DNA from 2 places in the Rathayibacter sp. VKM Ac-2835 genome. Region 1 is predicted to be linked to the other one. Evidence: predicted binding sites of a transcription regulator. Region 1 holds the regulator's gene; the other holds the start of a gene.

Region 1 (3,810 bases):
GCAGAGGAAGACGATGTCCGGGCGCTCCCGGCGCACCGCGTCGGCGGCGTGGGCGGCGGACACGCGGAAGTCGGCCTCGCGGTCGACGCTGATCCAGCGGGTGCCGCTGCCGGAGGCGAGGATCGAGTACATCGAGTAGGTCGGCGAGAACCCGAGCAGCGAGCGGCCAGGGCCGCCGAAGGCCTGCAGGACGTGCTGGAGGACCTCGTTCGAGCCGTTGGCGGCCCAGATCGAGTCGGCCGCCAGGCCGTGGCCGAGGTAGCCGGCCAGCGAGTCGCGCAGCTCGCGGAACTCGCGGTCGGGGTAGCGGTTCACCGTCCGGAGGGCGACGGACACCCGCTCGACGATGTCGGCGATGACGTCGTCGGGGACCGGGTGGGTGTTCTCGTTGACGTTGAGAGCCACGGGGACGACGGCCTGCGGAGCGCCGTAGGGCTGCTGACCGCGCAGGTCGTCGCGGAGGGGGAGATCGTCGAGAGTCGTCACCCCGGAATGGTACCGGGGCGCTCGACGCGCTCGATCAGCCCGCGATCTCGTACTGCGCGGGGATGGCGAGGCGCTGACCGGGCTCGAGGCCGGCGTTCGCCAGCTGGTTGAGCGACTGGATGTCGTAGACGACGTCGCGCGGGTCGGACTGCGGCGCGAGCTCCTCCGCGAGGGACCAGAGGGACTCGCCGGCGCGGACGGTGACGTACTGGAACTCGATGTCGGCGCTCTCGCCCGAGGCGACGGCTCCGCCGCCGTTGAGGCCGAAGACGAAGGCTCCGGCGACGAGCGGCAGGGCGCCGAGGGTCGCGAGCACGGCGCGGCCGCGACGGGTCAGGCGCAGCCGGGTGCGCGCACCGGGCTGCTCGGCAGCAGTGACGTGCTGTGCGGGAGTCTGGTGCAACGCGGTGGTGGAGAGCTGTGCGGTCATGGTGATCGCTCCTTTCAGCAGGGGTTCGGGCCGGGTCCTCGGCCGGGAGGACCCGGTCCGAACCTCTGTTCCGAATATATCTTCGAATACCGCGTCGGGCAAGACCCGGTCGCGCCGCATCCGTTGCTGGATCGCGCGACACACTCGAACGAATGTTTCGAACGCGGACCCCCGCCGGATACAGTTTCGAGAGTCCGCAGTCAGTACAGCAGCGACCACCGACATCGGTGCTCGACTCGGGCGGAGAGGGCGCGCACGCGGCGTGCGCACCGAGAGAGGGACGATCGTGAGCGACGCGCAGACGGCCGGAGCGAGGCCGGCCAGGACGACGACTCCGGCGCCGAAGGCGAAGGCGGCGGCCAAGCCCGCGGCCGGCCGCCGCCGGAAGAACCTCAGCGCGAAGCAGCTCGCGATCCTCGACGCCATCCAGCGCTCGGTGTCCAGCCGCGGCTATCCGCCGAGCATGCGCGAGATCGGCGACGCCGTCGGGCTCGCCTCGCTCTCCAGCGTCACGCACCAGCTCAACCAGCTCGAGCTCAGCGGCTACCTGCGCCGCGACCCCAACCGCCCCCGCGCGCTCGAGATCCTCATCGACGTGCCGAGCTCCACCGAGGACGACGGCTCGTTCGAGTCGACGGCGACGGTCGCCGACGCGGCGATGGTGCCGCTCGTCGGCCGGATCGCGGCCGGCGTGCCGATCATGGCGGACCAGCAGATCGACGAGGTCTTCCCGCTCCCCCGCCAGCTGGTCGGCAAGGGCGAGCTCTTCATGCTCAAGGTGGTCGGCGAGTCGATGATCGACGCGGCCATCTGCGACGGCGACTGGGTCGTCGTCCGCTCGCAGCGCACCGCGGAGAACGGCGAGATCGTGGCGGCGATGCTCGACGGCGAGGCGACCGTCAAGGTGCTGCGCCAGCGCGACGGCCACACCTGGCTGCTCCCCCGCAACTCCAACTTCGAGCCTATCCTCGGCGACGAGGCCGAGGTCCTCGGCAAGATCGTCGCGGTGCTCCGCTCGGTCTGACGCGGCGGCGCAGCACGCGCAGGAGGGGCGGACGGCATCGAGCCGTCCGCCCCTCCTGCGTCTCCGGGCCTGGCAGCCCGAGGGTCTAGCGGGCGGCGTCCTCCAGCAGCGACCGGCGCGCGGCCGTCGCCGCGCTCACCAGATTCCGCAGCGACGCGACCGTCTCGTCGTAGCCGCGGGTCTTGAGTCCGCAGTCCGGGTTGATCCAGAGCTGCCGGGCGGGGATACCGTCGAGCGCGGTGCGCACGAGCTCGGCGACCTCCTCCTCGCCGGGCACGCGCGGCGAGTGGATGTCCCAGACGCCGGGGCCGATCCCGCGGGCGAAGCCGGACCGCTCGATGTCGGCGACGACCTCCATCCGCGAGCGCGCCGCCTCGATGCTCGTGACATCGGCGTCGAGCCGGTCGATCGCGTCGATGACGACGCCGAACTCCGAATAGCAGAGGTGGGTGTGGATCTGCGTCGCCGTCGCCGCCCCCGCGGTCGCCAGGCGGAACGAGCCGACCGACCACTCGAGGTACGCCGGCTGGTTGTCCTTCTCGAGCGGCAGCAGCTCGCGCAGCGCCGGCTCGTCCACCTGCACGATGCGGATGCCGGCGGCCTCGAGGTCCGCGATCTCGTCGCGGAGGCTCAGCGCCACCTGCTCGGCCGTCTCCTTCAGCGGCTGGTCGTCGCGGACGAACGACCAGGCGAGGATCGTGACCGGCCCGGTCAGCATCCCCTTCACCGGGCGGTCGGTCAGCGACTGGGTGAAGCTCGACCACTCGACGGTGATCGGCGCGGGGCGCGAGACGTCGCCCCACAGCAGCGACGGCCGCGTGCAGCGGCTGCCGTAGGACTGCACCCAGCCGTTGCGGGTCACCGCGAAGCCGTCGAGGTTCTCGGCGAAGTACTGCACCATGTCGTTGCGCTCGGGCTCGCCGTGCACGAGGACGTCGAGACCGATCTCCTCCTGCAGGCGCACGACCCGCTCGATCTCGTCGCACATGCGGGTCGCGTACTGCTCCTCGGTCAGATCGCCCCTGACCACGGCTGCTCGCGCCGTGCGGATCTCGCGGGTCTGCGGGAACGAGCCGATGGTCGTCGTCGGCAGCGGCGGCAGGCCGAGGGCCTCCTCCTGTGCCGCGAGACGCGCGTCGTAGGACGCGCGCCGGTAGTCCTCCGGCCGGAGGGCCGCCGCTCGCGTGCGGACGGCGCCGTCGCGGACACCGGGCGCCGAGCGCCGGTCCTCGAGGGCGGCGGTCGCGGCGCGCAGCTCGGGCTCGATCGCGTCCCGGCCGGAGTCGAGCCCGCGGGCGAGCGCGGCGACCTGCTGCACCTTCTGGTCGGCGAAGGCCAGCCAGGTGACCAGGCGCTCGTCGAGATCGGGCTCGTCGGTCACGTCGTGCGGCAGGTGGAAGAGCGAGGTGGAGCTGGAGACGGCGACGCGCGAGGTCAGCGAGCGCAGCGCCTCCGCCTTCGCGAACGCCGCGGCGAGATCGCCGCGCCAGACGTTGTGCCCGTCGACGACCCCCGCGACGAGCACGGTGCCCTCGAGCCCGGGAGTCGTCGCCGGCGTAGCGCCTTTCACGAGGTCGACGCCGATCGCCTCGATCTCCGCCGCCGCGAGGACGGGCAGCGCGTCGCCGAGGTCGCCGTACGGTGCTGCGACGAACAGGGCCGGCCGATCCGCCGCTCCGCCCAGCACCCGATAGGCCTCCTCGGTGGCGGCGAGCACGCGGGCGCGATCGACCTCGATCGACTCCGACACCAGCGCCGGCTCGTCCAGCTGCACCCACTCCGCCCCCGCCGCACGCAGGCGGGCCAGCAGCTCGGTGTAGACGGGCAGCAGGTCGGCCAGGCGCGACAGCGGCTCGAAGCCGGCCGGGGC
Region 2 (3,810 bases), on a different contig from region 1:
TCTCGTCACGACCTGACGGCTGCGCAGCCGACGAACGGTGTCCCCATCGGGCATCTGAGCGATCGCCATCGCAACCACCTCCTATAGACCATTCTATCGAAAGACCGTCACGGCCAGTGAAAATGCCTGAGCGGATGGCGTGCTCAAGGATGGCGGCCATGGACGTCTGCCCCCCTCAAGTCTGTTACTTACAGACCAACAGACTTCCGAATCTCGGCCTCCGACCCGCCCGCGATCTGGTCACTTCTCTCGAGAAGAAGATCGATCGCTACTCGGATGAGGGTGTTCTCCGTGATTCGCTCGGTCCCAGCAGGCCTGGTTCGCGTGAGTCGACGTGCGTGCGCAGTCAGTGCGGTGTACTGGTCGTCTCGGATCTTCGCTTCTTTCCTGGCGAAGGACCGGTAGCCGGCTCCCTCAGCTGGGTCCTGTCGAGTTGCAGAGGCGTCGTCTTCCACTCCCGGCGACTTCGACGGCTGAAGAGGCTTCACCACCTCTGGGGATGCTTCGGGGGGAGTGAGAGACAGATCCGCCTGAGGCGGCGTAGACAGCATTGCACTGAGGTCCTGGCGGGCCATTAGGAGCTCCTCGTGGTCGAGTGCGCCCAGATGGAGGTGAGCTCCAGGGCGACTGCGTTGTAGTCGTAGATCGCATTGGCGGTTTGCCTGGTGTCGGGGTACTGCGTCACAACGTCTCCGGTGAGCGGCGAATCGCTGATCGATTTGTACTGTCGGATGTGCTGCTTGAAGCGAGGGAGCTTGAGGCTTACATCCACGAGATTGACCCAGTCTTCGAGGAGGTTCGGTACACGCATGTCCACCTTGCCGAGCAGGACTCGGTACGGAACATCTCGCGGCTCGATGAGCTTGCTGATCGTGTTGCGCGTCGGATCGACAGCAAGCGCTTCTGGAACCATCGGCACGATCGCGAAGTCGGAGACGTCGAGAACGGCACCGAGGATCGCCGTATCAGTCAGGTTTCCTGGTGTATCTACGAAGACCACGTCGTACGGCAGCTCCCGCAGGCGTGTGAGCGTGTTGGGGTCGGTGTTCTCCGCGAAGTCGAAGGGCAGCCGCTCCCCCGCCCGAGCCGCCCACATGGTGGTCGACTGTTGGGGGTCGACGTCGACCACGAGCACTCGCGCGTTCTTGGCAGCGACGGCCGCAAGGTTCATCAGACTCGTCGTTTTCCCGACCCCGCCCTTCTGATTCGCCAGGGACACGATGCGCATGGATGCTCCTATCACTTCGGTAATTACAGACTACCAAAGTTCGGCTGAAGATCTCTAACTTCGGAAGTCTGTAACTTACGAAGTGCACGGTCGACCGCTACGCCGACGACCCAAGTTGCACCCGGTCACCCTCCGAGCAGGGCTGGCACATCGACCGATGCTCACGCAGCAAGTCTCTTCCGACGCTTGAACCGGTTCGTTCCATCAGGTCCAGGTGCCACGCGGAACCCCCACTGCCGCTACCAACAGCTTCGGCCGGCAGCTAAGCCTCAATCTACAGAACTACAAGGTCTGTAACTCTGTAGATCTGTCCTCCTCCGTCTCCGCAGACGCACTGGGCTCCCCCTGCAATGTGACTTACAGAGTTCGTGATTCTGTAATTTACTGACTTCGTCATTCTGTAACTTACAGATAACGGCACGAGAAGCGTGAACAGAGTTACAGACTTCGTAGTTCTGAACCTTCCGAAGTTTGGACTCACACCGCAATCTGGTTCAGGTTTCCGTGCGCCGGCAGCTGCGGTCAGTGCGCGAACGCCGTCGCCAGTTCGCCCCAGTGGGTTGTGGAGCGTGGGGAAAGCACGCCGCGCTTCATCGTCCAGACGGGTCCCTTGCGGATCCCGGCGAGTCCGAGGCCGACAGCGGAGCGGCCGTGGCGCTTGGTCACGGCATCGATGGTCGCGCCGAGGCCCTTGGTGTCGAAGGCGGTGTCGAAGACGTCGAGGAAGGCGTGGGAGTTCTTGGGGGAGAGGTTGGTGAGGATGACGCTTGCGCTGTTCAGAGCGCACGGTGGAGGTGATGGAGGCAGACGGTGACGACGCCCCAGATCTGGAGGTCGCTGAGCTCGGGGACGAGGATCGGCGGGTACTCGGAGTTCTCAGCGCGCAGGATGACGCCGCCGGGGGAGAGTTCGAGGCGCTTGACGGTGAGTTCGCCGTCGAGGATCGCGACGACGACGTTGCCGTGCTTGGGGGAGAGGGAGCGATCAACCACCAGTTCATCGCCGTCGCTGATGCCGGCGTCGATCATGCTCTCCCCGGAGACGCGGACGATGAAGGTCGACGTCTTGTCGCGGATGAGGTGGTCGTTGAGGTCGAGGGAGCCGTCGAAGTAGTCCTGCGCGGGGGAGGGGAACCCGGCGGCTACCGCGTCGCCGGCGACGAGGAACGCGATCGCCACGGCGTCCAGCATCGGAGTCGAGATCCGATCCACGATCGTCACAGTCATGTCGGTGCCTCCCAATTCATTCGAACATATGTTCGATGCAAATTGAGTGTAGGTCGGAGGGTCCGACAGCGCTCGTGTGCGCCAGTCGTTCGGCCGGTCGGCGGAGCCGTCTCGGGCGCGTCGAGCTCGTCGGGAATCCGCGTCGACCTCGAGGGTCAGCGTCGGGGCTAGGCAGCGGTGGAGGACCACCAGAGTGATCCGGGGGCGAGCATGCCGGTGCGTCCCCAGTGCAGTGCTTCGCGGTGATCACCGCGGCCGGCGGCGTCGCGGGGGTAGAGCGGCCAGACGCGCTCACCTGGTGTGGTGTCCTCGAACAGGGGTCGGCTCGTGACGTGTCGGCGTCGAGGGCGTTGCCTGGGGGAGGAGGAGCGGTGGGTCAGCTCGGCTTGCCACCAGGCCCAAACTTCGCGCTCGACGTCGTAACGGTGGGCTCGATCTGCGAGGGCTCCGTCAACGCCGAGGGTTCGAGCTGCGGCGGTGCGCAGGTCGCGCTTGGCGCGGGTCCACCCGGTCGTGTGCTTGATGATCAGCCGGTGTGTGCGCAGGCGGGAGAGGGCGGTGGCGGCGGTACGGCTGGTGACTCCGAGCAACGTGGCGGCGGCGTCGAGGGGAAGGGTCCCTTCGCGGCGCAGCAGCGCGTAGGCCTTGCCTGCGAGGTGTCCCAGGCCGGCGCGGGTGAAGAGGTCGTGCCGGGTGTCGGTGAGGTCCGCTTCGAGCATGGTGAGGAGCACGGTTCGTTCGGTGAAGATCGGCCCGGGGGGGCGGGGGTTATTAGTGGTTGTGACCGGACCTTGCAGTGAGCCTGTGGAAAGGTGCTCGGACAGTCGCCATTCGCTGGCGTTCGAGCCGTCAGCGCGGACGGCGAGCTGCACGTAGCCGTCCTCGCGCAACGTCCGCAGGGCGCTGGCCGCGGTCGTGCGCCCCAGGCCCGCGAGGAGGGCGAGGTCACGGATGGACGCGGCCACGGTGCGCTTGCCGGTGTGCAGGGTCAGGTAGGCCAGAGCGGTGAGGATCGTCTTCTCCGACGTCGCCCGCTCGGTCCGACCCCACCGGCCCGGGCTCACCCGGAACCGCTCGAGGAGAGCGCTGACGGAGCCGACGAGACTCTCCAGCTCCACCAGGTCGCCCGGCTCGCGCTCGGACGGGAGAACAGCGTGCAGCGCCGCGTACTGGAGCGCCTTCTCCCACTGCCGCGTCAGGCGCTCCGCCGCTTCGTCGCGCGAGCGCGGACGGCGGTGGCCGCGACCGGTGTTCTTGGTCCGGAAGTGCTCCATCCCGGGAGCGGTCCGAGCGGCGTGCTCGACGTCGGTCAAGGACCAGCCGGCGTGCGCCGCGGAAAGCAGACACATGAACGCC

The links. The regulator LexA, encoded in region 1, represses DNA repair genes until DNA is damaged. The targets are predictions, from matches to a motif close to TCGAACANNTGTTCGA.
Region 2: HRK28_RS19465 (LexA family transcriptional regulator) is a predicted target of LexA. The motif match lies at 2,475-2,490, and genes of this name have one in related genera.

What each region holds. Positions count from the first base shown of each region.
Region 1 is NZ_JABSNQ010000002.1:1,257,481-1,261,290, reverse strand. Features, by position in the region: gene HRK28_RS13620 (histidinol-phosphate transaminase) at 1-486, opposite strand, end outside; gene HRK28_RS13615 (LysM peptidoglycan-binding domain-containing protein) at 521-916, opposite strand; gene lexA (transcriptional repressor LexA) at 1,203-1,940, shown strand; gene metE (5-methyltetrahydropteroyltriglutamate--homocysteine S-methyltransferase) at 2,026-3,810, opposite strand, start outside.
Region 2 is NZ_JABSNQ010000005.1:109,864-113,673, reverse strand. Features, by position in the region: gene HRK28_RS19480 (winged helix-turn-helix domain-containing protein) at 1-69, opposite strand, end outside; gene HRK28_RS19475 (ParA family protein) at 575-1,228, opposite strand; gene HRK28_RS20930 (DUF4113 domain-containing protein) at 1,751-1,903, opposite strand; gene HRK28_RS19465 (LexA family transcriptional regulator) at 2,005-2,454, opposite strand; gene HRK28_RS19460 (hypothetical protein) at 2,622-3,810, opposite strand, start outside.